Regions from separate parts of the Exiguobacterium sp. 9-2 genome, predicted to be linked through region 2. Evidence: riboswitches for the same ligand, from Rfam matches in the RefSeq annotation. Region 2 holds a riboswitch; the other holds the start of a gene.
The links. Region 2 has a riboswitch for S-adenosylmethionine ahead of VJ374_RS14405 (alpha/beta hydrolase). Riboswitches for the same ligand answer to the same signal wherever they lie in the genome.
Positions count from the first base shown of each region.

Region 1: linked by a shared signal. The riboswitch ahead of msrA (peptide-methionine (S)-S-oxide reductase MsrA) and the one ahead of VJ374_RS14405 (alpha/beta hydrolase) in region 2 are both predicted to bind S-adenosylmethionine.

Region 1 is NZ_CP142850.1:410,841-426,478, reverse strand. It holds gene VJ374_RS02295 (TPM domain-containing protein) at 1-423, shown strand, start outside; gene VJ374_RS02290 (DUF1294 domain-containing protein) at 441-704, shown strand; gene VJ374_RS02285 (EAL domain-containing protein) at 881-1,843, shown strand; gene VJ374_RS02280 (iron-containing alcohol dehydrogenase family protein) at 1,892-2,917, opposite strand; gene VJ374_RS02275 (aldo/keto reductase) at 3,050-3,865, shown strand; gene VJ374_RS02270 (general stress protein) at 3,977-4,720, opposite strand; gene VJ374_RS02265 (DMT family transporter) at 4,849-5,166, opposite strand; gene VJ374_RS02260 (DMT family transporter) at 5,163-5,492, opposite strand; gene VJ374_RS02255 (GNAT family N-acetyltransferase) at 5,762-6,316, shown strand; gene VJ374_RS02250 (SH3 domain-containing C40 family peptidase) at 6,458-9,013, shown strand; gene VJ374_RS02245 (putative quinol monooxygenase) at 9,069-9,362, opposite strand; gene VJ374_RS02240 (M20 metallopeptidase family protein) at 9,440-10,618, shown strand; SAM riboswitch class I at 10,681-10,784, shown strand; gene msrA (peptide-methionine (S)-S-oxide reductase MsrA) at 10,879-11,409, shown strand; gene VJ374_RS02230 (ArsR/SmtB family transcription factor) at 11,638-12,237, shown strand; gene VJ374_RS02225 (MFS transporter) at 12,252-13,472, shown strand; gene VJ374_RS02220 (DMT family transporter) at 13,525-14,007, opposite strand; gene VJ374_RS02215 (Crp/Fnr family transcriptional regulator) at 14,020-14,688, opposite strand; gene VJ374_RS02210 (DMT family transporter) at 14,704-15,132, opposite strand; gene VJ374_RS02205 (NAD(P)H-dependent flavin oxidoreductase) at 15,269-15,638, opposite strand, start outside.
Region 2 is NZ_CP142850.1:2,764,904-2,780,541, forward strand. It holds gene VJ374_RS14390 (MetQ/NlpA family ABC transporter substrate-binding protein) at 1-191, opposite strand, end outside; gene VJ374_RS14395 (methionine ABC transporter permease) at 211-861, opposite strand; gene VJ374_RS14400 (methionine ABC transporter ATP-binding protein) at 851-1,879, opposite strand; SAM riboswitch class I at 1,966-2,069, opposite strand; SAM riboswitch class I at 2,319-2,420, shown strand; gene VJ374_RS14405 (alpha/beta hydrolase) at 2,488-3,246, shown strand; gene VJ374_RS14410 (thymidine kinase) at 3,330-3,944, opposite strand; gene VJ374_RS14415 (DedA family protein) at 4,128-4,778, shown strand; gene VJ374_RS14420 (type B 50S ribosomal protein L31) at 4,814-5,059, opposite strand; gene rho (transcription termination factor Rho) at 5,151-6,524, opposite strand; gene VJ374_RS14430 (C40 family peptidase) at 6,880-7,557, shown strand; gene glpX (class II fructose-bisphosphatase) at 7,957-8,922, opposite strand; gene murA (UDP-N-acetylglucosamine 1-carboxyvinyltransferase) at 8,955-10,202, opposite strand; gene fsa (fructose-6-phosphate aldolase) at 10,231-10,878, opposite strand; gene fba (class II fructose-1,6-bisphosphate aldolase) at 11,033-11,887, opposite strand; gene VJ374_RS14455 (response regulator) at 12,020-12,394, opposite strand; gene VJ374_RS14460 (DUF2529 family protein) at 12,489-12,998, shown strand; gene VJ374_RS14465 (CTP synthase) at 13,101-14,696, opposite strand; gene rpoE (DNA-directed RNA polymerase subunit delta) at 14,964-15,488, opposite strand.

The DNA.
Region 1 (15,638 bases), 710 kb from region 2:
CCGAACGAAAAGAATCGCCAATTTCGGATCGAGGTCGGTTATAAACTCGAAGGGGTTCTGACCGATATCACGGCCGGTCGTATCCTCGATCAATACGCGGTTCCTTATAAAGAGAATGGTCAGTATGGAAAAGCAGCAAGTGAAACATACAAAGCTGTCGTCAGTGTCATTTCAAAAGATCAGTCGCTTGAGTCGCAAGACCCTCCGAAATCTCAAAATGATGGTGGGCTTCCGCTGTGGACGAAGATTCTGATCGGTGCCGGATTACTGATCTTATTGTTCCTCGATATGAAGTTCACTGGCGGTATGTTCTTCTTTGCGATTTTGAACATTTTTTCCGCAATCATGCGCGGTGGCGGTGGTGGAAACGGCGGTAGTCGTGGTGGTGGCGGAAGTTCCGGCGGCGGTGGTGCCGAACGTTAGAAAAGGAGTCGGTTTTCATGAGGATTATCTTAGGCTATTACATCCTCCTGACACTCATCGGATTTGGCTCGATGTGGCAGGATAAACGTCGAGCACGACAACATGCTTACCGGACACCGGAAGCGACACTATTGACGATTGCTTTTCTCGGTGGTGCGCTTGGTTCTTGGATCGGTATGTATACAGTCCGGCACAAGACACGGAAAGCGAAATTTCAATGGTTGGTGCCACTTGCAGCTGTGTTGCATCTCGCTTTCTGGATATTTTACACTTCACAATGAAATCATGTGACCGATAGAGAAGAGAACGTACGGAAATGCATCCGTCGTTCCCTTCTCTTTTTTATATGAGGTCAATGATTATGAAAAATAGGTTTAATTTCTTTTTCTCTCAGGGTAAAGAGTTTAACCAATTTAATAAATACATCTTTTGATGTATCGAGAGGTGGACATCTTTTATGTGGCATCCTTGCGCCGAATGTACGACATCAATCCGTTTCGTCGAAGCTGGAGCACTCCATATCCAATCACCAACACCAGAAATCTATTCCTATCAATCGTTCGAACAACTCGAACAGTTACTAACATCGCTCTTGCGTGTAGCGGATTATTCGGTATCCTGTCGCGCCACACAATCGCGTTATGTGACAGCACCCATTCTAGCTTCAGCACTTCTAGAACAACTAAAGCATCGGTCAGCAATTGATTTTATCCAACACGGTGTCATGACGAGCCATTTGCAACCGATTTATGATATTCAACAAAATGTACTCGTTGCGAATGAAGCATTACTGCGAGCAGCAGATGACAACACTCCTATCTCACCAGGTGTCCTATTCTCAACAGCATCGAAGATGGGGCTTCATTCTCGGCTTGATCAACGGGCGCGCGAAGAAGCGATTCGCGCGACACATCATATCGGTGGCACAACAAAAACGTTCATCAACTTTCTCCCTTCGACGATCTATAATCCGGAGTACTGCCTGCGCCATACGTTTGAAATCGTTGAGCGTTATCAAGTTGATCCAAGTCGGCTTGTCTTCGAAGTCGTCGAAACGGAAAAAATTGAAGACGTCAACCATTTGAAACACGTCTTCGAACAGTATAAAAAGCAAGGCATTCAAGTGGCACTAGACGATGTCGGCGCTGGTTTCTCAACACTTGATATGTTGTCCTTGCTTCAACCGGATTATATTAAGATCGATCGTTCCTTCATCGATCACTGCGATACGAACTCAGAGAACGAAGCGTTCTTACGAAAAGCCCGTTATCTAACGCGAGAAATGGGGATTCAAATCTTAGCTGAAGGCATCGAACGTCAAGAAGAACTCGATTTTTGCCGCGAACTCGGCTTTGATCTTGGTCAAGGATACCTACTCGGTCGTCCCACTCCTTACGCTCATTTGGCGAAAGCACAATAAAAATACGCACATGGACCGTCTGATTCGGAACATGTGCGTATTTTTAGGTTAAGAAGTCGAAACGGAAACTGTCTCGTTCTGTGTGATGGCATCGACTAGTTGTTCTGCTGATACGATTGGACGCAACAGACGGCACAGCTCCTCTTTCGATGTTTGAAAAGCAAGTGCTTCGACAATGTTGAGCGAAACTCCGAAATCAGTGAGGGTCGTTGGCTGCTCTTGTGCAAGAAGGTAGTCACGCAACTCTATATAATCATCATCATGTCCGAGCAGCTTCTCTTGGACGAGTAACCCGTAACCGACCTTACTCCCATGTAAGAACGTATGTGTTTCTGGATAAGGAGACAATGCGTTATGTACCGCGTGTCCGACTGCACCGCGTGTCGCCGCATCACCAAAACCTCCAATGCTTCCAGCTAATGGAATGACGGTCTCGACGAGGTATTGGATTTCAGCTGGATATTCACGAAAACGTTTTTCTGTCACATTCGTCGACAAAATGAGGTCCTTGCATCGCTCAGCTGTCCGGAGTGCCGTCTCGATGACGGGATCGCTTGCTGTAGACCCACTCAAGGCACGTGCTTCATACCATTTTGCTAGCGTATCGACGAGTCCGGCGACAAAATAATCATACGGACTCGTTGCGATGATACGATGATCGAGTAAAAGAGCTTCAATCACGACAGGAAACGTGTCAAATCGAATATACTGTCCCTGTTCGTTATACATGACACTGAGCGGAGTCCACGGGGCACAGTTCGAGACAATCGTCGGAATGACGATGACAGGACGTTGTAATTGAAACGCGACCTGTTTTGCCGTATCGATGACACTCCCCCCTCCGAGTGCGAGAATCACATCATACGGAGCACATACTTGTTTGAAGAATGCCACCTGTTGATCCGTACAATGCCCTTCAAATAAAAAGCGGGGAACATCCGGTAAAGCAAAAGCAGCTGCTTCGTAGGCTTGACGTCCATGAATCAAGACTGCCGAACGGTTACCTATTATTTCTTCGAGTTGATCGAGTGCATGTTCCTCATGTATGTATTGTAAAACAGCTTGTCGAATCACAGAATCGCCTCCTAATATTTGTTATCGCTCAGTATACGCAAAAGAACGCGCTTCGGCAATCATTCGATTTTTATAGGAGGAGCGCGTACACTAGACAAGAAAAGAATTTACTATAAAGGAGTCGATGAATCGATGCAACAGATCACGTTAAATAACGGTATCAGTATGCCCCAACTCGGATATGGTGTTTTTAAAGTACCGGAAGAAGAAGTATATGAAGCGGTCAGCGAAGCGCTTCGCGCCGGGTATCGCTCAATCGATACGGCGATGATTTATGAGAACGAAGAAGGCGTCGGTCGTGCTCTGCGTGACTCGGGTATTCCCCGGGAAGAGATCTTTCTGACGACGAAAGTCTGGAATTCCGATCATGGCTATGAAGAGACACTTGCCGCTTTTGAGACGAGTCTGCAAAAGCTCGGCGTTGATTATGTTGATTTGTATCTGATTCATTGGCCAATGCCTAAAGAAGATCGCTATGTCGAGACATGGCGAGCGCTCGAGCATCTCTATGCAGAAGGGAAGACGCGTGCCATCGGTGTCTCGAACTTCCATATTCCTCACTTGGAACGAATTTTAGCCGAAGGATCGGTTGTTCCTGCCGTCAATCAGATTGAACTCCATCCGTTTCTTAGCCAAGAAGCGATTCGAGACTTTTGCCGCAAGCAAGGTATCGTCGTCGAAGCATGGAGTCCGTTGATGAAAGGACGCGATGCGTTGACGCATCCGATCATCGTCGATATCGCCGACCGTCATCAGAAAACACCTGCTCAAGTCGTTCTCCGTTGGCACTTGCAACATGACATCGTCGCGATTCCGAAATCCGTCACACCAAGCCGGATTCGCGAAAATCTCGATGTCTTCGACTTCAGCTTGTCAGACACTGATATGCAAGCGATTGATCAATTGAACGCTAATGTGCGTACAGGATCAAATCCGGATGATAAATAAAACGAGACGATTCTCGTTTTATCTCCATACAAAAAGAAGGTACTTTTCAGATTTTATCCGAAAGGTACCTTCTTCGATTATGACCCTGACGTGTGATTCCATTCTATTATTTTAGCGGTCTAAATTATTTCCATGGTCTTGCTTGGCAATGTCATTCGATTGATGTTTGGATTGACGATGTTCTTCACCGTCTTGCGTTGCATCCTGTTCTTTTTCCTCGTATTCTGTTTCTGGACGCCGGAAATCATCATCCCGACGCATCGCAATATTCGGTTCTCGGTTTCCATCGAGCTTTTTCGAATGATCGATTGCTTGCTCGTCTTGCGGCATCTTATCGGTACCTGCGCGATGCAAATCAATCTCCGCGTGCTCTTCCTTTGAATCCTTATCAACGTCAAGCGAATTACCTGAGCCAAGCTGTGCGTTAGAATTAGCGTCTGATGACGTATGCGTTTCTTCTCCACTACCATAACGGACTTTTACATCAGGATGTGTGTTGTCTGTATTTAAATGTGGATCGAACTGGATGTCTTGGACTTCAAGTAACAGAACAAAGCCCCCACCTTCGACTTCCGTTTTTCGTTGTTCGATTTCATTATCTGATAGATCAAGTGACTCGAACAGATCATCGACTTCTTGATCACGACCTTTGTTCCCACGAATCCGGTCCATCCAAGACGGTTTTGTTGTCGCGATTTCTGCGTCCATCTGGCTACGGACGAGTGCGATATTCGACTTCTCCTTGACGATCACGTAAAAGTCTTCTTCCCGATGTCCTTGAATGTGTAGTTCGTCCATTTTTGAGATCAATTCGTCTTCTGAATAGAACGTTCCGATATATTGTTTCGTTTTCATGGATGTTCTCCCCTTATTAACACGATTTGTCATGCGTAGCTTCTATAAGGAGTATTTCCTCTTTTGCATTAAAATATGCCAAAAAATATGCGTTCCGTTAAAACGTCATCTGTTTGACATGTAAACGGTCATTCGCCGACAAGTTTTAAACCGATCGTCGCACTTAAGACAAGACCGATACAGACGAGCCGTTTCCAGTCTTTTGATTCGTTATAAAGCACCATGCTGAGAATCGCTCCGCCCGCTGCTCCAATTCCTGTCCAGACCGCGTACGCTGTTCCCATCGGTAAGCCATTCATTGCAAGCGTCAAGAATAGAAAACTGAGTCCGAACCCTGTTCCCATCAACAGTAGATTCTTCGCATTCTTATTTTGATTAAATGTATTGATCAAGACGACACCAAACATCTCAAAGATTCCGGCAATGACTAAATACACCCAACTCATGCTGATTTCTCCTCTCCACTGACTAATTTTAGACCGATGACGCCAACGAGTAAGACAGCGATCAATGCTAATTTCATCACGGAAGCCGCTTGATCGAACAACACGATGTCCGTCAAGACCGTCCCTGCCGTCCCGAGACCAACGAAGACAGCATAGACCGTTCCGACCGGTAAATGGTTACTTGCTTTAATCAATACGGTGAAGCTAACGATGATACAGATGACTGTCGCTCCCCATTCGAATGGTGTTGCCGCATGTTTTAACCCGATGACCCAACCGACTTCAAAACACGCTGCGATAATGATCCCGATCCAATACTTTGCCATAGTAATTGCCTCCTAATAGATGATTTCAAATGAAAAAGCCCGGGAGCAAGCGAGACGATTCGCTTTACTCCCGGGCTTTTATCCCTCCGTTGCATGGACAAACGTCCATGTTCCTCCCTCGGTCCAGCCGTACGGAACCCTAGAGGATACTGCCTATTTCATTCGATACGTCCACCCTAGCACGCCCTTTTTCCCGTGTCAAACAGGAATTCGTCTTCGATTTGTCTAATAGAATTAAAGTGACTTCATCTGAAAGAGGAGGATGCTGCATGCGTTATAAAATCAATGACCAACTTCGGATTCGTCGTTTTACACCGGAAGATGTAGAAGCGGTCCACGCCTATGCGTCACAACCCATCGTCAGCCAATTTCAGTCGTGGGGACCGAATTCCGAGACCGATACGAAACAATTCCTGCACGATGCACTAGAAAGTGAACTCGAGACACCAAGACGTCGTTATGTCTTTGCCGTGACGTTTCCAAGTGACGTCGTCATCGGTGCCGGTGAACTCGTCATTACAGACGTGGAACATAAAATCGCCGAAATCGGATATGTCCTCTCACCCGATGAATGGGGAAATGGGTACGCGACGTCAATTGCCTCTTTCCTTCTTCAATTCGGTTTTGAAAAACTAGAATTACACCGAATCACAGCGACATGTGATCCACGGAACGTCGCTTCTGAACGTGTCTTACAAAAAGTCGGTATGACAAAGGAAGGACAGCTTCGCGAGACGGTCTATTTAGAAGACCACTGGCGCGACTCTTTAATTTACGGCATGCTCGACTGGGAATGGCAAGTCGATCATGAGGACGATGACTAAAATATGACTTCAAACGGTGTGCTTCGGCATACCGTTTTTTTATGCCCAATCTCCTATTTTTTTGATTTTCATCAATTTTTAAACAAGCGCATGCTACACTATTCCTAATGACAAATTTTAAGAATTGGAGTGAACCTCTTGATGAAAAAATGGACTGCTCATGTTGCTGGACTCGCTGCAACATTGATGTTGAGCTCGGTTCTACCCGCACCTGCTTTCGCTGAATCGCCACCTGCTCAACCGACGGCAGAAGTACAAACAGTCACAGAAACGACAGGAACGGCTTATTTGAAAGAGAATACCGCATTGCTACAAACAGCTGACTCTACCGCTGTCATCCAACAACTACCAGCAGGAATGACATTCAAGACGCTCGATACGGACGGTGACTTCACTCGTGTCAGTTGGCAAGAAGGAATTGCTTATGTCGCAACAAGTGCGTTAACGCAAACAGCGCCTGTCTTCCAAAAACAAGCAACGTTGACTTCGAAAAGTCCACTCTCATTAGTCGCTTCACCTTTTGACTCCACCGTCGTGACGACACTTCCCGCTTATCAGCGAATCGATACATACGGCACTTTTGACACGTTCACACGCCTGAAATGGAAAGAGCAATACGTCTACGTACCTACGACACAACTCGAGCAACTTCCGAAATTGGTTGGAACACAGTACGTCAAACGAGCAACTTCCCTTTTCGTTGAGCCGAAGACGACGAGTACGAAGACAGCCGTCACTCAAAATCAATCATTCGAGACATTCGGTACGGTGGGTACCTTTACGCGCGTGGCGACTGAAACAGGTTATGCCTTCGTATTGACGACTGATTTAGCAGATGCGCCGGTCGAAAATTATCCGGAAACAGGACTGCGTTATGTTAAACGAACAACTTCACTTTTCGTTGAGCCGAAGACGACGAGTACAAAGACAGCCATCGTTCAAAATCAAGCATTCGAAACGTTTGGTACGACGGGTACTTTTACGCGTGTGGCGACTAAAACGGGTTACGCTTTCGTATTGACGACTGATTTAGCAGATACGCCAATCGTGAACCATCCGGAAACAGGGGTGCGTTACGTCCAACAGCAGACGACAGTCTATGCTACTGCGACTACGAAAGGGAAAGTCCTTCAATCGATTTCTGTAAATACCTCGCTTCAGACGTACGGAATCGAGGGTTCGTTTACACGAATCAAACGAAACGACGATTACGCCTATGTGTTGACGGCACATCTTGGGACATTAAAGTACTATCCGAAGACCGCACGCCTCTATGTTCAGCGCGCTACACCCATCTATTCGGATGCCAAATCTTCAAGTCCTATCTTAAAGCAACATCAAACGAATACTTTACTGACCGTTTACGGGACGAACGGTGCCTATAGTCGAATCATCTTCCGTGGGATTCATGCTTACGTCAAGACAGCTGATCTCGGTACTGGAAAAGTCTATGCATCAACCGGGACACGATACGCGAAACGCAACTTGTCTGTTTATACGTCGGCTTCGACGAGCAGTAAAACAGTCTATACTGTTAAACGGGCTGATCAATTGACGATTTACGGAACGAGCGGTAGTTACACACGCTTGAAAAAAGGATCGATCTACGGTTACGTCAAGACGACGGATCTCGTGACAAAAAAGCCGGATCTGTATGATGTCTCTGGTCAACGTTACGTGACAGAAGACGACGTCGTCATCCGGTCGCAGGCAAAACTGTCGGGTAAAAAAATCGGTACATTAAAAAAAGGTGCCTCGATCTCGATCTACGGAAAAAGCGGTTATTATACACGTGTCAAATACAAAAATACCTTTGGTTTCGTCGATTCGAGTCGTATCGGACTGAACAAACCGATGGCAAAAGCAAAAAAAGGGACGACGTTTTATGTTCATCTAGATCAAACTCCCCTCTTCTCTGCCGACGTCGCTTACAGTCGTCCGGCCGCTTATTTGAAGAAAGGGACGAAATTAGTCGGTTTGAAATCGATTGATGATGACTTTTGGCAAGTCCGCTTAGTCAGTGGTCAAACCGGTTATGTCCTCAACCCTTATATCAGCACGAGTAAACCCGATATGAGCCTGGCACAAAAAGCGATCGACCGGGCGAAAATCTATACCGTCAAACAGACGACATCCTTTTTCGCAAGTCCGACGAGCCCAAAAGGCAGTGGACTTGTTGAACAAGGCAAACGCGTCTATCCGCGTCACCGGGTCGGAAATTTCTATGTCATCCAATCAGGTTGGACACCTGTCTATCTTCCGGTATCCGCCGTGACGATCACGTCGGATAAACGAGTCGTCAAAAAGAATAATACGCGTGGTGAAAAGCTGATCCAAGCAGCCGTCCAGCATATCGGAACACCCTACACATGGGGTTCGCAAAATGCCGTAAACGGTGGCTTCGACTGTTCCGGACTGATTCACTATGCGACGAACCAAGCTGGAAAATACGGTGGTCGGACGAACGTTCGTGGCTACTGGTATGGTGCGTTCTTCACGAATCGCCGGACGAGCATCTCAAGTGGTAAACGCTCAGATATCGTCTTCTTCCAGAACACCTATACAGACGGTCCATCGCATATTGGAATCATGCTTGATAACGAACACTTCATCCATGCGGGTGGTTCACAGCTGCAAATCAATTCAATCTATGAACCGCGTTGGCAGGAGCATTTCCTCGGCTTTAAATCGATGTAATAAAAAAGACGAATCCGTCGGTTTCGACGGGTTCGTCTCTTCTTATCGCAACACGTCAGAAAGTCATCTCGACGTATTTCGCCACTTGTCGGTCCATCAAGTATAATTCGATCTGTTCACGGTAGGCTTTATAGTGGTCGGATGCGATATGCGCTTCAAGCGCTTCTTCGTCCCGATACACTTCATACAACATGAATTGATGCTCATCCTCGATCGATTGGTGCAAGGAATAACGTAAGCATCCTTCTTCTTTTTGTGAAGCATGATAAACCGTTTGTAAAATCGGGAAGACTTGATCCGCAAGTCCAGCTTTGATTGTAAGTACAGCATTGACGACGATTTCTCCCATGTTACATTATCCCCTTTCGTGATTACCTGTATCTGTACCCATTTTCGCGAAAAGACACACGTTAAAGGAGCTTGAACATGCAAACTCAACTTTTTGAAGCACTCGAACAATTCGAACCGACAATGATCGCGTTACGTCGCGATTTTCATCGACACCCGGAACTCTCTTTCCAGGAAGTCCGCACACCAGAACGGATTGCCGCCTTTTACGCAGAACAGGGCATTCCTCATCAAACAGCCGTCGGAGGTCGTGGTGTCGTCGCGACGATCGAAGGCAAACAGCCTGGTCCGACGATTGCGGTCCGTGCCGATTTTGATGCTTTACCACTTCAAGAAGAGACGACGCTTGCCTTCCGGTCGATCCATCCCGGTGTCATGCATGCATGTGGACACGATGGTCATACGGCGATCGTGATGGCCCTTGCTGCTACACTCTATCCGTTACGCGATCAATTGCAAGGAACGATTCGGATCATCCACCAGCATGGAGAAGAGGTCTTTCCCGGTGGAGCAATCCAAATGATCGAAGCCGGCGTCCTCGAAGGGGTCGATGCAATTTTCGCGACACATCTCGAAAATGATTTACCGGTTGGCACGATCGGATTCCGGGAAGGACATACATTGTGTGCGATCGACGAATTCGAAATCATCGTCCATGGTCAAGGTGGGCATGCCCAGGCACCGCATAAAACAAAAGATGCTCTCGTCGCTGGAGCGCAACTCGTCTGCAACTTACAACATCTCGTTAGTCGACGGGTTGATCCGTTTGAGCCGGCTGTTCTCGCAATCGGTTCTTTCCATGCAGGAACAGCACCAAATATCGTTACGGGTGAGGCACGCATTGTCGGGGAAATCCGAACGTTCAATGAGACACTTCGGCATCAGCTCCGGCAAGAAGTCGATCTTGTCGCTAAGACGACGTGTGCCGGCATCGGTGCTTCGTATTCGATTGACTTCACGACTGGTTACCCGGCGCTCTGGAATCACCCGGATGAGACAAAACTCGTTCAGGAAGCTGCTGCTTTCTTACCGGAAGCATCCGTCATGGCACTCACACCAATGATGGCGGCGGACGACTTCGCACATTACTTAACACACGTCCCGGGTAGTTATTTCTTTACCGGCTCTGGCTATACGGACGGTCGCGTCAACTATCCGCAGCACCATCCACAGTACGAGATCAATGAACAAGCGTTGTTGATCGGTGCGAAGACACTTGGAGCAACCGTTTTACGTGCCTTAAATTCTAAGGATTGACTTTATTTCTTTGTGAATGGTATCATCACAACAATGATAACGAATGACATCAACTTCATATACCCTTATCAAGAGTGGACCGAGAGATCTGGATCGATGACGTCCCAGCAACCTGCGCATAGCAAGGTGCTACGACCAGCAAAGCGAAAGCTTTGGTTGATAAAAAGCGGCGACTCCTTTTGCAACCAAGCGAAGGAGTCGTTTTCGTTTTCTCGCTGTCAGACATACAATGGGGATTTCCCACGGAGAGGAAGAGACAGATGGAAAAAGCAACATTTGCAGGTGGATGTTTTTGGTGCATGGTGACACCATTTGAAGAATTACCAGGAATCGAGGGAATCGTATCAGGTTACATGGGCGGACACGTCGATAACCCGACATACGAGCAAGTCAAAACAGGAACGACGGGACACCTCGAGGTCGTCCAAATCACGTTTGATCCGAGCCTGTTCCCGTACGAGCGTTTACTTGAACTCTACTGGCCCCAAACGGATCCGACGGATGCAGAAGGTCAATTCCAAGATCGCGGTACGCAGTACGCGCCAGCAATCTTCTATCATACGGATGCGCAGCATGAAGCTGCGATTACTTCTCGTGACGCTCTTGCTGCAAGCAACCGTTTCAAACAGCCAATCGTGACGCGGATCGATGCTGCTTCTGAATTTTATCCAGCGGAAGAGTACCACCAAGACTTCCATAAGAAAAATCCAGAACACTACAAAAAAGATCGTGCTGCTTCTGGTCGTGATGCCTTCATCGAACAGGAATGGAAAGATACGACGACGGTCTAACCGCCTCGAACCACATACAGTAGCTGAGACTGATTTCAAACATCTCGTTTTTCCCGTACTTTCTAGTAGAAGGTGGAGGATCGAGATGTCAATGAAGTCAGTTTTTTGTATGTAAACCAACTGCTTTATCCTTTGCCGTTACCCTTACATAAATTTGTAATCGTTTACAAAAAGAAGCTTTTGCTTTACGGTTAATAAAAATTAACCGGTTAAAAAGGAGATGATTGAATGGAACAAAAAGCGATTCATATATTAGAGAACTATGAACAGTTAAAAGTGATCAGTGATCCATTGCGAACAAAAATTCTCATGTTTCTCGTCGAAAAACCGCATACGGTGCATCAGTTGGCTCATTTGCTAACGTTATCGCGCGCAAAGGTCCTTTATCACGTACGGGAACTTGAAAAGCATGACTTGATTCGCCTCGTTCGAACAGAAGAACAAGGCGGCAATCTATTGAAATACTATCAAGCGATTGCCCGAGGATACATTCCTGCTGATCATCTTCTGAACTTCATCGAGACGAAAGAAGCGACTCGGCAATCGTATCTTGAAGTACTGGACCGGGCAAAGACACGCGTTCTTACGGCACCGACAGCTACTTTTTCTCCTTCATCTTCGAACGTCGAGGACTGGATGAGCTTATCACTTCAAAAGGAACTGACGATGTCTGAAGCCGACTTTCAACGCTTTGCTACAAAATATCGTGCTCTATTGGACGAGTTCACACGGTCCCCTTCACTAGACGAAGAAGATAAAAAACACTTCTATATCATGACGACTGCCTTTGCAATTGATGAACCACTATTTGAGAATGACGACGTCTAAACCGGAGGTGCCACATGCTGCCTATTGAAATGGATACGCAACAATCGCTGTTTAAAAATCGATCTTTTTTATTTTTATGGGGGTCCGGTATGTGCTCTGCCCTCTCCCTATCAACCTATCTGTTTGTTGAACAATGGTATGTCATCCATACGCTAAACCAGGCTTCATATCTTGGATTCGTCCTCATGGCCACCTTGTTACCCCGTATTTTTCTCATGTTATTCGGTGGCGTCTTATCCGATCGCTATAAACGTTCGACGATCATGCGCATCTCGAGCGCTTTACGAATCAGTTTCATTCTCTGTCTTCTCGCATTACTTCATACCGATCAGCTTACATTGCTGACGATTTTAGGATTCGCCTTTCTATTCGGTAGTGTGGATGCATTCTTTTCGCCGGCGAATGCTTCCTTACTTCCTACACTCGTTCCGAAAGAACAACTCACTAAAGCCAATTCACTGATTCAGACATCTAATCAAATCGCCCTCTTTTCAGGTCCGATTCTTGGTGGAGTCATTCTCAGCTATTCTTCTTACTCGCACGTCTTTCTCGTGATTTTCGGGACGCTCTGTCTGACGCTTCTCTTCACGTATGGGATTCGTGAGGCTAAGACTAGGCGATCACTCCAGCATTCCGCTCTATCTGAACTAAAAGAAGGGCTGCATTACGTTTTACACTTTCAGCAACTCAAGCAGACGCTTTTTCTCGTCATCTGCGTTAATTTCTTTTTCTTTGGACCGCTCCTACTCGGAATTCCCTTACTCGTTCATGATGTGTTACAAGGAGACGCGATGGATTTAAGTTATATGCAAGGGGCTTATCAAATGGGAATGCTCGGAGGAGCGCTCTGGAGTGGTTTTGCGCAGACGAAAGTAAATGGGCTTACCTCATCGGTCCGATTGATTGGCGCCTTAGGTTTGCTTCTCTTCCTGCTTAGTCAAACTCAGCAGATTTTGTTGTACTTGATCATCCTGTTATCGCTTGGTGTCCTTTCTTCCATCATCAATATTCGCTTCATTACGTTCATCCAGTCTCAGTGTGCGGAACAGACGATGGGACGTGTCATGAGTGTTGTCAATGCATCGTCCAACGGTCTCGTTCCATTATCTTACGCCCTCCTCTCGTTTCTATTGTCGTTTCACGTTTCGATCACGACGATTATGTTGTACTGTGGTCTTCTTATTTTTGTCCTATCACTCTATTTCAGAAAACGCATGATACAAATAGAAGATTAGTCAAAAAAGACAGTGGATTGGAACTCCACTGTCTCCGTTCTGTATTCAATTATTATGAAACACGTTCTACTTGATCCTTTGCCTGTTGTTCCGGTGCCACGACTTGATACCGTTTCAAGACGAAGATGCCACACACCATGACAGCGAGACCGATGAGCTGACCAAACGATAAGTCGATTTGCGGCAAACCGAACCAACCGAACGTATCAACAGCGAGGGCAAAGCTCAACTGCGAAATCAACACGACAGAAATCGCGACGGACGGACCAAGCAATTGAATCCCGCGCATGACACAAAAGACGACACCGACACCTACGAGTCCACCGAACCAGTAGAGTGGTGACACATTTTGAATCTGTCCGATCGTTCCACCATGAAACAGGACATACGTGATGCTTGCTCCGATGAATCCGACGAAGAAAACCAGCGTCGTCGTCGCCCATGCGCCGAATGCATCACTCATCCGAGCATTCAATACCGTCTGCAAACTGATTAACATTCCAGCCAATACGGCACACACAATGCCTATTATCATGTTCGTTCCTCCTTACTCATAGCTGTTACCGTTCGCTTTCTCGCGAACCCGTTCCAAATCGACGATGATGATCTTGCCACGTCGTCGAACAAGAATCTCTTCCTCACACAACTTCGTGATGATCCGGTTGAGATGACGATAACTCGTTCCAAGCCAGTCAGCGACGTCATGTAGATTCGACGTCCGCATCTCCTGATAAAACAAACTGTCACTAGCTTCGGACGCAATCGATAATAAGTAGCCTGCAAATCGCTCCTCGACCGTATAGAGTACGTGGTGCGACGCTGATTTCGAATCGGCATACCACTTCGCTGTAATTGTTCGTAGTAAAAATTGCAGAAAGACGTTCGTTGTATTGTGCTCGCGTAAAATCGCATACGGCACGCTCAACACATCGACATCGGTCACTGCTTCGACCGTATTCAGCACTTCCCGTTCGTTGATGAATTCAGCGTCACCAATCACTGTCAGTGGTGTTTTGAATCGTAAAATCCGTTGTTTCCCTTCTGACGAAGCAGCAGAAATCTTGACCTTGCCTGCGACGATGAAGTACATCCGGTCGATTGTCGCACCGGTCGTACAGAGGAGTTCTCCTTTTCGGAAGGTTTCTTCACGCAACCAAGCGCGCGTCTCTTCCGTTAAAATCGTATCCAGTCCATATTGTTGGATGACGGTTTCCATGTTCGTTCCCTCCCTTTAAGCAAGTGAGAAAATCGCAACTCCTGCAAGCATGAGACCCACACCAACCCACTGACCACGATTTCCTTGTTTTTTTAAGACACCGAACCATCCTTTTAAATCAATCAGAAAGGCACATAAAATCTGCGCGACGAGTAACAAACACATCGCCCATGTCATGCCGAGTTTTTGGATCGCTGTCAGTTCCGTTACGACGACTAGCACGCCAATCAAACCACCGCTCGCATAAATCCACGGTAACTGACGGAATCCGCCGATTTTCCGATCTCGTACGAAGCTATAAATGACTAAACAACCCATCAGACCAACAAAGTGGACGATCAATACGGATAACCACGGTCCGACGCCTGTCGCAAGGCGCGCATTGAATATACCTTGCAGGGCGATGAACAGACCGCTCATCAAAGCAAACACGACTCCTTGCACGTCATCTCCTCCTTTAATCTCTACACTAGAGTAGACCTTATTCGTGCCTCACTTGAAAAGGACAAATGTCCCATTTTCAAAAAAACATGAAAAAACCCGCTTTCCACAAGCGGGTTTACGGGTCATCATTGTATGTTCATGTCGCAAAACGAGCAGTCGTCCGCTTCAGCTGTTCCTCTGCTTCCTCCATCATGCGCGTAAACAACTCAGCAACCGTTGGCACATCACGAATCAAACCGGCAACCAGTCCAGCGTTGACATATCCTTTCTCTTCATCGCCTTCAAGAGCGCCTGTAATATGATACGACTCATTCGTCTGATCGAGAAAAGCAGCAGGTGTCTTGGCTGTGAGCTGTTCGACGTAAGGACCATCAAGGACACGTCGGACAAATCCAACGGAGCGCCCGATGATGCGTGTATCGGTATCTGTCGCATCCGTTAAGCGCGATTTATAAACTGGGTGGACCTTCGCATCTTCCGTCGCGATCAACCGTGTTCCGAGCTGG
Region 2 (15,638 bases):
ACATAATCGGAGAACTTGACGAGCTCGATTTTGATGCCCTCCTTTTCCGCTTTTTTCGCGACGTAATCCCACACTTGAGTGTCTGAACCACTGACCCCGAGCTTGATCGTCTTTTCTTCTTCTCCTGATGCTGAGCACCCGGCAAATAAAATCGTCGTTAATGTTGCCCCAATCGCTACTGCTTTTTTCATGGCTGAATCGCTCCCTTGATTAATGTCTTCTGATTTTTCGTGCGACGATGTTGCCTGTCGTCTGTAAGCCTTGGACTAAGATAACGAGAATCCCGACCGTGATGATCATGACTTTCGTGTCGAACCGTTGATAACCGTACGTAATTGCTAAGTCACCCAAACCGCCACCACCGATGGCGCCTGCCATCGCCGACGCCCCGATCAAGCCGACTGTTGCAATCGTTAAATTAAGGATTAGTGAACCGAGTGCTTCCGGCAGAAGGAAGCGGAAAATCGTTTGAAACGGTGTCGCCCCCATCGCTTCTGCTGCCTCAAGGACGCCTTTATCGACTTCAAGTAACGAGCTCTCGATCAGACGCGCCATGTACGGTGCGGCGTAAAAGACGAGCGGGACGATTGCGGCTTCGGTTCCGATCGACGTCTGGACGATCAACCGTGTCAACGGGATGATCGCAACAAGTAAGATGATGAACGGAATTGAACGGAAGATATTGACGATACTGTTGAAGAATGTGAACAGCGGGACGTTTTCGAGCAATGCCCCTTTCCGGGTGACGACGAGCAGGATGCCGAGTGGTAAACCGATCAAAGTCGAAAATAATAACGACACTGACACCATCGTCATCGTCTGCAAAAATGCTGTCCAGATATCACTGTAGTTAACTAGCATCAGCAAGCACCTCCTCGACGGTCACCTGTGCCTGATCGATGTACTGTAAGGCCCGTTTTACTTCGATCGTTTCACCGATCAGTTCAACAAGTAATGTACCGAACGGTGTTTCCTGTAACTCCGTGATGCTACCGTGCAGGATGTTGACATCGACGTCGAAGCGTTTTGCGACTTGCGACAAGAGTGGTTGTCCGGTGTGGTGTCCGAGAAAATGAATCTTATAGATCGGATGCGCATTCCGTGACTCGATCAACTGACGAATTGATGCCGGAATTTCATCATGCATGACGGAGCGGACGAAGTTTTTCGCTGTCTCGGTCTGCGGATTTGAAAAGACATCAAAGACTGTTCCTGACTCGATCAGCTTCCCAGCTTCGATGACGGCGACCCGGTCACAAATCTCCCGGATGACACCCATCTCATGGGTGATCAAGAGAATGGTGATCCCGTATTCCGCATTGATGCGTTTTAATAACTGGAGAATATGATGTGTCGTCTGAGGATCGAGTGCTGACGTCGCTTCGTCACATAAGAGCACGGATGGTTGCGTCGCTAGTGCCCGGGCGATGCCGACACGTTGCTTTTGTCCGCCGGATAATTGATCCGGGTAATGATCCGCCTTGTCCGCAAGATCGACGAATTCGAGTAATTCCGTCACCCGGCGACGAATCTCGTCTTTCTTGACACCTGCGAGAACGAGTGGTTTCGCAACGTTCGTAAAGACCGTGTTTGCATTCAATAGATTGAAGTGTTGAAAGATCATCCCGATCCGCTGTTTCGCTTGGCGTAATTTTTTTGGTGATAGTTGTGTTAAATCTTCTCCGTCGACCGTCACTGTTCCTGACGTCGGTCGTTCTAACAGGTTGACGCAGCGGAGCAATGAACTTTTCCCGGCACCGCTAAAGCCGATGACACCGAAGATTTCGCCTTTCTCGATCGTCAGGTCGACACCGTCGAGTGCTGCGATCGTCTGATCCTTCGTGACGTACGTTTTTTTGACTTGATGAAATGCAATCATTCCGTTTTCCCCCTTCATTCAACAAAAAAGGTCCCTTCTTGAGAAACAAGAAGAGACCTGGATCCGCACAATGGCAGAATCCACTCCACTCATCTCTCAGACATCTGTCTGATGGAATTGGCACAGTGCTCATAATGAGTCTGTTGCCGAGGTTTCGTAGGGCCAGTCCCTCCACCTCTCTGGATAAGTATTGCGGTATGAAATTCGTATGTGTGTTGTTGCGTTGTTGCTTATGTCGTAAAACTAATTTTTACATTACGGGTCGAACCTTTAAAAGTCAACCAACTTTGCAAAAATAATCCATTTGGCGCATATCGATTGAGTCATAAGTTATGAGTTAGCTGAAAGAATAAATCACGATTCGTCCAGAACGATTTGACAAGGCATTTTCGGTCGTGCTACCATCGTTTCAATGATTAATCCGACAATTCCAATATGATATTTATCAAGAGTGAACGAGAGACCTGGCTCTATGACTTCACGGCAACCTGCAATCTGTAAGGTGCTCCGACCAGCAAAGCGCGGCTTTGGATGATACGGTGAAAAACTCGTGGGCGTCCAAGCAGTGACGTTGACGAGTTTTTTTCACGAATGGAGGAAAAATAGTAATGATGAACTATCCTGTATTGACTGGTGCTGAAGCATTTTATCTTCAAGGTGGACCGATCGGCATTTTAATCTGTCATGGTTTTAATGCGACCCCGCAAAGTGTTCGGGACGTCGGTGAGGCATTTGCTGCTAAAGGATTCACTGTCTATGCTCCACGTTTGCGTGGTCACGGGACGAACGTCCGTGAGTTCGAACAATCGACTGCTCGATGTTGGAAGCAGAGCCTGCAAGACGGCTATGCACGTTTACAAGAAACATGCGATCAAGTCTTCGTCATCGGTCAATCGATGGGCGCGACGCTCGCACTATCGCTCGCCGCTGACGGGATTCCATTTTCAGGCATCATTACGATCAATGCCGCTCTCTCCGTTCCGTCTTATGAAGCACTGTCGTTTGAAGGTGGTCCACAGTACTTACCAGAAGGGGCACCGGATATCAAACGGTCTGCTTTCGAAATCATCTATGACCTCGTTCCGAGTCGTTGTGCATTCGAACTCGTCCGCTTGATGGACGAGACGAAAGGACGCCTTGGATCGATCCTTCTACCGACATTGATTCTTTACTCGGCGACCGATCACGTCGTTCCGCCGTCGAGCTCGGATTACCTGCATCAGCATATCGGGACGAATGATAAACGAAGCTACTGTCTCCTCAACTCGTACCACGTCGCGACCCTCGATCATGATCAGGATTTGATCGTGCGTGAGACGATTCGTTTCATCGAACGCTCGAGCCGTTTCTCACAGGAAACGGGATAATAAAAAAAACAGCTATTCGTCTTCACTTAGAAGCGAACAGCTGTTACATCAAAGGACGACCATCATCGGTTCGTCTTTTTTGTTTATCCTTTTTGGTGTTGCATCGTTTGGAGCGGCTTCGGCTTTCCTGGCACTTCATGGCAGTGGCGACACCGTGGCTCATACGATTCTGAAGCGCCGACTAAAATGATCGGATCATCATAGTTCGCTGGTTTTCCATCAATCAAACGTTGTGTACGGGAAGCCGGATCGCCACATGAGAGACAGATCGCCTGAAGTTTCGTCACAAATTCTGCGCGCGCCAGTAATTCCGGCATCTTGCCAAATGGCTCTGCCCGGAAATCCTGATCGAGTCCTGCACAAATGACGCGTTTTCCGTCTTGCGCAAGTGCTTCGATGACTTGAACGATCTCATCATCAAAGAATTGAACTTCATCAATTCCGACAATTTGTGTTTCTTCCGCTACTGCTGCATAGAGATCACGACTCGTCGCCATTGGAATCGCCACGACGGAATTTCCGATGTGAGAGACGACATGCTCTTCATGGTACCGGTCATCGATTGCCGGCTTGAATACTTGAACGGGCAGTTTGCCGTACTGTGCCCGTCTGACACGACGAATCAACTCTTCCGATTTCCCGGAAAACATACTGCCACAAATTACTTCGATCCAGCCGTACTGATTTATTACATGCATCATCGTCCGACACCGTCCTCTAAAAATAGTCACTTTAACGAGTATAGCTCGAAACGGTATTGAGAAAAAGGGTTGACTTCCGGAAATCAAAATTCATTTTTTCTTTACCTAGAATTTTTGTCCTTTCATTCCAACCTTCATCCATTTCCTGTACACTAAAGAAGAAGATTCTCGCGAAAGAAGGTGTCCCCGATTCATCATCTCTTACATGACATTCTGCACCAATATGGCGCCCTTGGTCTTTCCGTCCTTCTCGCAGGTGGTATCGTGGGATTGCCGGTTCCTGATGAGACCTTGCTCGTCCTGTCCGGTTTTTGGATGCATCAAGGCAATCTACCGCTGTTCGGTACGATTCTTGCCGCTTACGCTGGCAGTTGCATTGGAATGACGATTAGCTACGTGCTGGGCTTAAAACTCGGCATGCCCCTGTTACATCGCGTCGGACCAAAGATGCGCATCTCAGAAAAACACATTCTCTCCGCTGAAGCCGGATTTCGTCGTTACGGCAAATCGGTCTTGATCATCGGTTACTACATACCTGGTCTTCGCCAACTCTCTGCCTTTTTTGCAGGTGTTTCAAAAATGCCGTTTCGCATTTTTGCGAGTTACGCGTATACAGGTGCTTTGATTTGGGTCAGTGTGTTCTTGGGCGCCGGCTACTTTGTTGGTCGTCATATCTCGTTCCATAAAGTCGTCGACTACATCTTGGCACATCCAGATGCTATGCCGTACTTGATCGGGATCGTCGGTGGGATTGCTTTCTCGTTCGTCTTAAAGACGTACCTTACGTACCGTTCGCAATTCAGCCTATACAAAAACAGCCTGCTTCCGTAATGGAGGCAGGCTGTTTTTTAAGAACCGGCAAGTAATTACTTGCGGCCGTATTTTTTGTTGAAGCGATCGACACGACCATCTGCCGCGTTGAACTTTTGACGACCTGTGTAGAATGGGTGCGAGTCTGAAGACACATCCACACGGATGAGTGGGTACTCGTTACCATCTTCCCAAGTGATCGTTTCGTTCGAAGAACGAGTAGAACCGCTTAAGAATTTGTACTCAGTCGTTGAATCCATAAATACTACTTTATTGTAGTTAGGGTGAATTCCTTGTTTCATGGTTGATTTCTCTCCTTCCGCCCTGGTCCATTTGCTGAGCCAGAGTAAGTTACCTTCCTATACTAAACGATTTTTTTACGCGTCGCAATAGTTATTTTTCCGTCGTTGCTTCCTTCTTGACGGTACGCGGTTTAGCAGGTGCACGTCGGACCGTCTTCTTCTTTTCTTTCTCAAGTTCAGCAAAAAATTCTTCATTATTTTTCGTGTCGCGAATCTTACGCAGGAACGTATCGACGAACTCGTTCGACTCGTTCATCGTCCGACGAATCGTCCAGAGCGCATCGAGTTGCTCTTTCGGAAGCAAGAGTTCTTCCTTCCGCGTACCTGATTTGCGAATGTCGATTGCCGGGAAGATTCGGCGTTCCGACAGCTTACGATCGAGATGTAGCTCCATGTTTCCTGTTCCTTTGAATTCCTCATAGATGACGTCATCCATGCGGGATCCCGTCTCGACGAGTGCCGTCGCAAGAATCGTCAAACTGCCACCATGTTCGATGTTTCGCGCCGCACCAAAGAACCGTTTTGGTTTGTGGAACGCTGCTGGGTCAATCCCCCCTGAAAGCGTCCGTCCGCTTTGCGGCACTGTTAAGTTATACGCACGAGTCAAACGCGTGATCGAATCCATCAAGATGACGACATCTTTTTTATGTTCGACAAGTCGCATCGCCCGTTCAAGGACAAGTTCAGAAATCCGCACATGGTTGTCCGGTGTTTCGTCGAACGTTGAACTGACGACGTCTGCTCCCGGAACTGAACGCTCGATGTCAGTTACTTCCTCTGGTCGCTCATCGATCAATAGAATGATCAGCTCGACATCCGAATGATTCTCTTGAATCGAGTTCGCGATTTCTTTGAGGAGTGACGTCTTCCCTGCTTTTGGTGGTGCGACGATCAAACCGCGTTGTCCAAACCCAACTGGTGCAATCATATCCATGACACGAACCGATAAATGACGTGGCTCTGTCTCAAGACGCATTAAACGATCCGGATAGATCGGTGTCAGCGCCGGGAAGAACAAACGGTTACGCGCTGTATCCGGTGCTTCGCCGTTGACGGCTTCCACACTAAGTAACCCTTGGAAACGTTCGTTTTCCTTCGGTGGGCGTACTTTACCTGTGACGACATCACCATTACGTAGATTGAAGCGTCGGATTTGAGAAGCGGCGATATAGATATCTTCAGAGGATTGGGAATAATTGATAGGGCGAAGGAAGCCGAAGCCACCATCGTTTTGCATTTGTGGATTACCAGGGATGACTTCAAGTACCCCTTCGAGGAAATAAAGACCTGTTGATTCCGCCTGTGCTTTTAGAATCTTGAACATCAACTCACGCTTACGGGCTTCCCGATATTGCGGGACATTCTTCGTCTTTGCGATTTCATATAATTCTTTTAATGTCAGCTGGCTCAATTGAGCCAAAGTATAGGAACGTTCAGGTTTATCTTTTTTATCAGTTGTTGGCATGTTTTTCACCTATTCTTTATAAATTCAACTGCATTCAGCATACTTCCATACATACATCAGGAGGTATGTAATTTCTTTCGTGAACTAAAGGTATCATATTTTTTTAAATTCGTCGTCAACAATCCTTTGCGTTTCTTACTTTGTAATATTCAAGGATATTATTTCAGTTATGTTACAAAAGCATCTATTTTGTCTTCTAACTGAAAAAACGTTTTTAAGGGCGCACATGCTAAGATATTCCTGCAGACGAAATTCTTACACAGTTGTAAGGTTCACTGCTTAATCACACACTTAATGATTTCATCATATAACTTACGGACGCAACACACTACATTAAAACGGAGGAATTCTTAACATGAAACGTTTTCTAGCATCGATCGCGACAGCAGCCTTAGTGGTTTCAGGTTTTACATCAGTGGGTACAGGTAAAGTTGAAGCAGCAACAGTCACGAAAGTCAAGATCACGGACAACGGTCTTCGTGTTCGGACAGCTCCTTCTACGAAAGCAAGCATCGTCGGGAAAGTCAACGCTGGTCAAGTCTTTACATACAAAGGCAAATCAGGCAGCTGGACAAAAATCTCATACGGCGGTAAAACACGTTATGTCTTCTCACAATACACAAAGACATACAAATCATCTTCAAGCGCTAAAAAATCAACAAGCACATCTTCTAAACGGACGAAAATCCTGAACGAAGCAGCAAAACATAAAGGTACACCATACGTATGGGGCGGAACAACGACTCGTGGATTCGACTGCTCTGGTTTCACAAGCTACGTTTACAAGAAAGCGGCTGGTAAAACATTGCCACGTACGTCTTCTTCACAATATTCTTCTTCTAAAAAAGTCAGTGTTTCAAGCGTACAACCAGGAGATCTTGTCTTCTTCTCACACGGTAGCGGCATTCAACACGTCGGGATCGCAACAAGTAAGTCAAGCATGGTTAACTCAGAAACAGGTGGCGTTAAATACTCAAGCTTCAAATCAGGGTACTGGGGTTCACGCCTTGTCGGCGCAGGATCTTACCTTTAATTCATCATCTCAAAGCGGTTGAGCATTGGCTCGATCGCTTTTTTTCATCTCATTCAATTCATAAGAAGGAAATAGGATGCATGTCTTCATCACAGGTGCTTCAAGAGGTCTTGGTCGTGAATTCGCTTATCTGCACGATCAGGAGATCACATCTTGCTCGTCAAACGTGAGGCAATGCTCTTCAAAACGAAATTTCATGTCGAGCGATTTGGAGGTACTGCAATCTTCCCATACGATTTAACGAAGCGGAAAACGTTAGCACATTTCCTTTTCCTCTAGGAATTGAGGATGAACGTCTTGATTCCTAGAAACATAGCAAAAAGAGTTGGTGTTTCGGAAATTATCCGAAACACCAACTCTTTTTTATCGATCAAGTCCTCACGTATGAGTCCGTCTCTTTTACTTAATGACAAGCTTCGGTTTTTTCTTAAACGAGTGAATGCCTTCAACAAAGCGAACCGTTCCGGATTTCGCACGCATGACGACAGAGTGTGTCTGACCGCCTTGTGCCGTGAACTGGACACCTTTCATCAACTCACTGTCCGTGACCCCTGTCGCAGCAAAGATACAGTCGTCTCCTGCGACGAGATCGTCCATCATGAGAATCTTCGATGGATCTTCGATGCCCATCTTCTTACAACGTTCGATCTCGGCATCGTCTGCTGGTAACAAGCGCCCTTGGAGCTCTCCACCGAGACACTTCAAGGCAACGGCAGCAAGAACGCCTTCCGGTGCGCCACCTGAACCGAGCAAGATATCAATCCCTGTATGCGGGAACGCCGTATTGATCGCACCAGCAACGTCACCGTCACCAATCAAGCGAATCCGTGCCCCTGTTGCCCGAATCCGTTGAATGATTTCTTCATGACGTTCGCGATCAAGGATCGAGACGACGACGTCTTCGATTTCCTTGTTCTTCGCCTTTGCAACGGCTGCGATGTTTTCTTCAATCGTCGCATCCAGACTGATGTGTCCTGCTGCTTCTGGACCAACTGCAATCTTATCCATGTACATGTCCGGTGCATGGAGTAAATCTCCCGCATCCGCAACAGCGAGGACAGCAAGTGCGCCCCATGTTCCTTTTGCGACGATATTCGTTCCTTCGAGCGGATCGACAGCGACGTCAAGTCGTGGTCCATACCCATTTCCTAGCTTTTCTCCAATGTAAAGCATCGGTGCTTCATCCATCTCGCCTTCCCCGATGACGACGGTTCCTTTCATCGGAATCGTATCGAAGACATCACGCATCGCGCTTGTTGCCGCATCATCCGCTTCATTCTTCAATCCTTTTCCCATCCAGCGTGCAGAGGCAAGTGCTGCCGCCTCCGTGACGCGTACAAGTTCCATTGATAGACTTCTCTCCATGTGTATGTCCCCTCTCCCTTGTTACAAATCGGTCAAATCGTTTCACGCCATACGAGGGCGCCTAGTTCCTTCAACTTCTGATCAAATCGTTCGTAACTCTGGTCAAGCACTTCTGCGTGGTGCAATGTCGTCTCCCCTGAAGCGAGAAGTCCCGCCAAGACAAGTGCTGCGCCACCGCGTGGATCTGGTGCCTCGATTTCCGTACCGAGTAAGGATTCGCCACCACGAATGATGATCGAAGCGTCTTCATGCGTGATTCGGGCGTTTAAGCGCCGCAACTCCTGTACATGTCGGAAACGTTGCGGGTACAACTTATCGACAACGATACTCGCTCCTTTCGCTTGCAACAACGCTGCCGAGATGACAGGTTGTAGATCGCTTGGGAATCCACCGTAGTGGAAGACACGAATATCGACCGGCTTCGCCTCCTGGAATGTCGCCGTGACGGAATCATCTGTCACTTCGATCAACGCACCATACCGCTCGAGTTTTTGGATAACGCTCTCGAGATGGAGCGGAATGACGTTATCGACGGTGACGCGCCCAAGTGCCGCGCCCATCGTCAAAAACGTTCCTGCTTCCATCCGGTCTGGAATCAAGGTATGCCGGCAACCACTCAGGCGTGAGACACCTTTGATTCGAATCTCATCCGTTCCTGCCCCTTTGACACTTGCCCCCATGTTCGTCAGCATCGTACTGACGTCGATGACTTCTGGATCATAGGCAGCGTTTTCGATGACAGTCGTTCCTTCAGCGAAGACAGCGACGAGTAAAGCACTGATCGTCGCTCCGAATGACGGAAGATCGAGATAGATTCGGTTTCCGACGAGACGGTCAACGCGCATGTAATGGACGCCCTGCTCGTTACGTACGGAAACACCGAGACGCTCCAGTGCTTTGATGTGTAAATCAATCGGTCGTGGTCCGATGGCATAACCCCCAGGCAGACCGACGACTCCTTGTTTGAATCTGGCCGCCAGAACGCTCATAAGGTAGATCGATCCGCGTAACTTGCGCGTCTCCGCACCAGTTAACGGCATCGATTCAACCCGACTTGGATCAATCGTCACCATATCGCCTTGACGTGTCACGACCGTGCCGAGCGTCTCTAAAATCTCGATCATTGTCGCGACGTCGCCAATTTCCGGCACGCCTTCTAGAATGACCGTCTGATCCGTCAGTAGAGCTGCAGCAAGACACGGAATGGCGCTTTGCTTCGAACCACTGATTGATACGGTTCCTTCTAGGCGTTGTTGCCCTACGATATGCAAAATGTCCACGTTCCATCAACCTTTCTCTTCGCTACGATTATTGCTGCGTTTTTTCCCAGTCCGCGAGGAACTTTTCAATTCCTTGCGTCGTGAGTGGGTGGTGTGTGAGTGACTCGATGACCGAGAATGGAATCGTCGCGATGTCTGCGCCCGCAAGAGCAGCGTTCGTCACGTGAACCGGGTTCCGGACCGATGCCGCAATGATTTGTGTCGGAATATCATGTACGACGAAAATTTGAGCAATCGTCTCGACGAGGCCCATTCCATCTTGACCGATGTCATCTAGACGACCGAGGAATGGTGATACGTATGTCGCACCAGCACGGGCTGCGAGTAATGCTTGGTTCGGATTGAAGATCAATGTGACGTTCGTCGTGATCTTCTCTTTTGAAAGTGCTGCGACCGCTTCGAGTCCGGCCGGAGTCATTGGAACCTTAACCGTAATGTTCGGTGCGATCTGGGCAAGTTCCTTCCCTTCGCGAATCATTCCTTCTGCATCAAGCGCGATGACTTCAGCGCTGACAGAGACATCTCCGACGATTTCACAGATTTCACGAAGTCTTGTATGGAAATCGACGCCCTCCTTAGCGACGAGCGATGGATTCGTCGTGACACCATCTAAAATCCCCATTTTATGTGCTTTCTTGATGTCCTCTACGTTTGCTGTGTCAATGAAAAATCTCATCTTTCTCGTTCCCCTTTCATCCCTTGAAATCGCTTACGACTCTATTATAGGTTTTTTTCACGAGAAGTCCTACTGTTTTCCATCGAATACACGTTCATATGATATGAAAAAAGCACGGTAGACCGAAGTCTACCGCACTTTAAAGAGGAGTCGATTAAGCTTTGTTGCTTGAACCGAACTCACGCATCTTACCGATGACAGTTTGTTTGATTGCTTCACGACCTGGTGCGATGAATACGCGTGGGTCATATGCTTCTGGTTTCTCAGCCAACACTTCACGAACGACTTTCGCGAATGAGATTTGGTTCTCTGTGTTAACGTTGATTTTTGAAGTTCCGAGTGAGATCGCTTTTTCGATATCGTGTGTCGGAATTCCAGTTCCACCGTGAAGAACGAGTGGGAGGTTTGTAGCGTCACGGATTTCTTCCATCTCTTTGAATCCGAGGTTTGGTTCACCTTTGTATGGTCCGTGAACAGAACCGAGTGCAGGAGCAAGCGTGTCGATTCCAGTTTCTTTAACGATGCGTACACACTCGTCAAGTTTCGCGTACATGACATCACCGATGACGTCGTCTTCTTGTCCACCAACTGTACCAACTTCCGCTTCAACTGAAACGCCTTTAGCGTGAGCGTATTCAACGACTGCTTTAGTTGTTTCGATGTTTGTGTCGATCGGGCTGTGCGAATCATCGATCATGACAGATGTAAATCCAGCGTCGATCGCTTCTTTACATTTTTCAACGCTCGAACCGTGGTCGAGGTGGATTGCGACTGGAACTGTTACTTTCATGTCGTGTACGAGACCTTCAACCATTTTCACGACAGTGTAGAATCCGCCCATGTGGCGTGCTGCACCTTCAGATACTCCAAGGATAACTGGTGACTGCTCTTCTTGAGCCGCACCGAGAATCGCTTGTGTCCACTCGAGGTTGTTGATGTTGAATTGACCTACTGCATACTTACCTTCGAGAGCTTTGTTTAACATGTCTGTCATAGATACTAATGGCATAATGACATCCTCCTCTGTTTTGATCGCTGCTTACACGAACTCGTGCAATTTCAGACTGATTATAACATACTGATTCATCGGAACGTACAGCATTTCGCTTGGTTTTTTGGTTTGTGACGGCGACGTGAAGGATTAACCGCTTACATCGTGAGAAATTTGCACAGTCACTTCTTTTTTTAATTCGAAGATGTCAAATGGCTTCCCGAAGAAGGCGACGACCCCTAATCGTTTCGCTTCTTCCATCGCTTCTTTTTCACCGAGTGCCGTCATTAAAATCGTCCGGACACGTCGTCCGATCCGGTCCTGATGACGTAAAACCTCAATCCCGGTCCGCCCCGGCATGTTGACATCCATCAACAGCAAATCATATGCCGCTTCTTGTAAATAGACGATCGCTTCCTCTCCATCGACGGCGACGTCCGTTTCATACCCTTCTGTCCGGAACAATTGTGCAAGTAAGTTCCGGATTCCCGGCTCATCCTCGACGATCAACAATCTGCCTTTCATCTCTGCCACTCCCCCTCTAGTTATTTCCATTCTACACTAAAGCAAAACTTGCTTTATACTGTCCTTGAGAGAAATACAGAAAGGATGAAGAAAAATGATGAAAATCTTAGCTACACAATTCAACGGAAAATTGCAAACGCTCGCAAAACAGGAAGACGAACTATTCGATGTCGTCCGTCTGCTCGCACAGGCGCTCGTCGGAGAAGGCACGGTCTACGTCGACGCTTACGGTGAATGTGAAGGACTCTATCCAATGCTCTCAGAAGGTCCGGATCAGATGAAACGGGTTACGAAAATCAAGGATCGAAAGACACTGCACGCTGTCGATCGCGTCTTAATCTTTACGCCAGATACGGAACGCTCCGACCTTCTCGCTTCTCTTGCCCGCTATGACGCATGGCATACGCCTTATGCGATCGTCACACTCAGTGACGTGACAGAAACGCTCGAGCGTTCGATTGCACCGCTCGCATTGAAGTTTAATAAAGGATTGCTTCCGGCAGAGGACGGTTCACGTCACGGACTGCCGAGTCTTGCCCTTTGCGCGTTCCTCTTGACACATATCTTGACGCAACTACAAGAGATGACGGAAGAGTGGGATTAACACTTTTCTTCTATAATATGTAGTTCTGAATATAATTAATCAAAAAAGACGCGGTAAACTTCAAGATGCTGAAGGTTACCGCGTCTTTGATTATCTTTCTTTTCATTCACCAAGTGAAGCTTGGATGAAGTCATGGAAGAGTGCTTGTGGACGTTCGGGACGCGAGATCAATTCTGGGTGGAACTGACACGCGACGAACCATTTGTGTTCTGGAATCTCGATGATCTCAACGAGACGACCGTCTGGGCTCGTACCTGAGAAGACCATGCCGTTCGCTTCGAACTGCTCACGGAATTCGTTACCGAACTCATAACGGTGACGGTGACGTTCGTAGACGAGCTCGCTTGAATACGCGGCACGTGCTTTCGTTCCATCTTCGAGTTTACATGGGTAAAGTCCGAGACGGAGTGTACCACCGAGATCCTCGATGTCTTTTTGTTCTGGCAACAAGTCAATGATTGGGTATGGTGTCGCTGGGTCGATTTCCGCTGAGTGTGCGCCTTCAAGATTGAGTACGTTACGTGCGAATTCAACTGTCGCGAGTTGCATACCGAGACAGATACCGAAGAACGGTACGTTGTTTTCACGTGCAAAACGTGTCGCTTCGATTTTCCCTTCGATTCCGCGTTCTCCAAATCCACCAGGAACGAGGATTCCGTCTGCTGAACCGAGCAATTCGTTGACGTTTTCGCGCGTCACGTCTTCTGCGTTGATCCAGTCGATTTCAATATCACTGTTGAAGGCGAATCCAGCGTGTTTCAGTGCTTCTGCAACTGAGATGTACGCATCACGCAATTCGACGTATTTCCCGACGAGTGCGATCTTCGTCGTCTTCTCGAGGTGTGTCACTGTGTGGACGAGTTGTTTCCAAGCCGTCATGTCAGCAACTGGTGTGTCGAACTTGAAATAGTCACAGACGAGTTGGTCCATGCCTTGACGTTGCAAGTTGAGCGGTACTTCGTAGAGCGTCGATGCATCTTGTGCTTCGATGACTGCTTCCGGACGTGTGTCACAGAAGAGAGCGATTTTATCTTTCATCTCTTGTGGGACTGGGTGCTCTGCACGTAAGACGATGATGTCTGGCTGGATACCATAGCTACGGAGTTCTTTGACACTGTGTTGTGTCGGTTTCGTCTTGAGCTCACCTGCTGCTGCAAGATACGGAACAAGCGTACAGTGAACGTACATGACGTTTTCTTTTCCGATATCGTTTTTCACTTGGCGAATGGCTTCGATGAACGGAAGCGACTCAATATCCCCTACTGTTCCACCAATCTCCGTGATGACGACGTCTGCGCCCGTTTCTTTTCCAGCACGGAAGACACGGTCTTTGATTTCGTTCGTGATGTGCGGAATGACTTGGACTGTTCCACCGTTGTAGTCTCCACGGCGTTCCTTCTTGAGGATCGTCGAGTAAATACGACCAGACGTGACGTTTGCGTTCTGGCTCAAGTTGATGTCGATGAAGCGCTCGTAGTGACCAAGGTCAAGGTCCGTCTCTGCGCCATCATCTGTGACGAAAACTTCCCCGTGTTGGTACGGGCTCATTGTACCCGGGTCGATGTTGATGTACGGGTCAAATTTTTGGATCGTGACGTTAAGGCCACGGTTTTTCAAGAGACGAGCGAGCGATGCAGCGGTGATCCCTTTACCGAGTGACGATACGACGCCACCTGTTACGAAAATATACTTTGTCATGTTAAATATTGCTCCCTTCTCTAATTCACATCTCAACAAAACAGAGGTGGTAAAAACAAAAAAGCAAAAGTGCCCCCATAATAGGAGACACTTTTGCTGAAATAAGCACGTTGCTTAAAGAAGCCCATGACTAACTTACGTCATTCGGAAAACTTCGTCAAGCCTAATTTTTCAGAGAAAAATTTTCGCGCTCGTTCGTCAGCCGTCAACGAAAAAACTGCCATTTCTATAGGGAAATAGCAGCTGTACAGTTGTAGTTGATCGTGCTTAGACTTCCTCTTCTTCTTCGAAGTCTTCTAAGTCTTCTTCGTCGAGATCGTCATCGAGATCATCGATGGCTGCGACTTTTTTGAACGTATCCTCGTCTTCGCTGTCGTCAGCTGAATCATAGTCCGCTGTCTTCGCGAATGTATCGAGATCGTCTTCGATCGTCTCGAACTCATCTTCTTCTGCATCATAGTTGAACTCTTCTTCAAACTCATCAAGTTCTCCACGTTGACGCGCTTCGATGACGAGATCCTCATCCGACTTATCAAACGGATACCAAGCGCGGAGTGACCAACGGTTCGCTCCGACGTTAACGAAGTTTCCGTCGATGTTCATGTCTGTATAGAGTTGAGCAAGTTTCTCGAACTTGTCTTCTTCATCTGTAAACGTATGGTACTTTTCGATTTCTGACGTGATGTCATCGAACGTGATTGGCTGTTCGCCAGCTTCTTGCAACATTTCATTGACGAATTCGATCAGCGAAAGATCAGTAATCTCTTCTTTACTTAAACGGCTGAGGCTCATTGTGACGGCCACTTCCTTTCATTTGCGTTCAATCCATTACTTCTCATTATACGCAAAACAGCTTTTAAAAATCCAGTCTCTATTTAAAAAAAGCTCGAATTGATTCTCGATTCGTGTTTTTCCCGCTCCCGAAAAAGGAATATCCAAGAG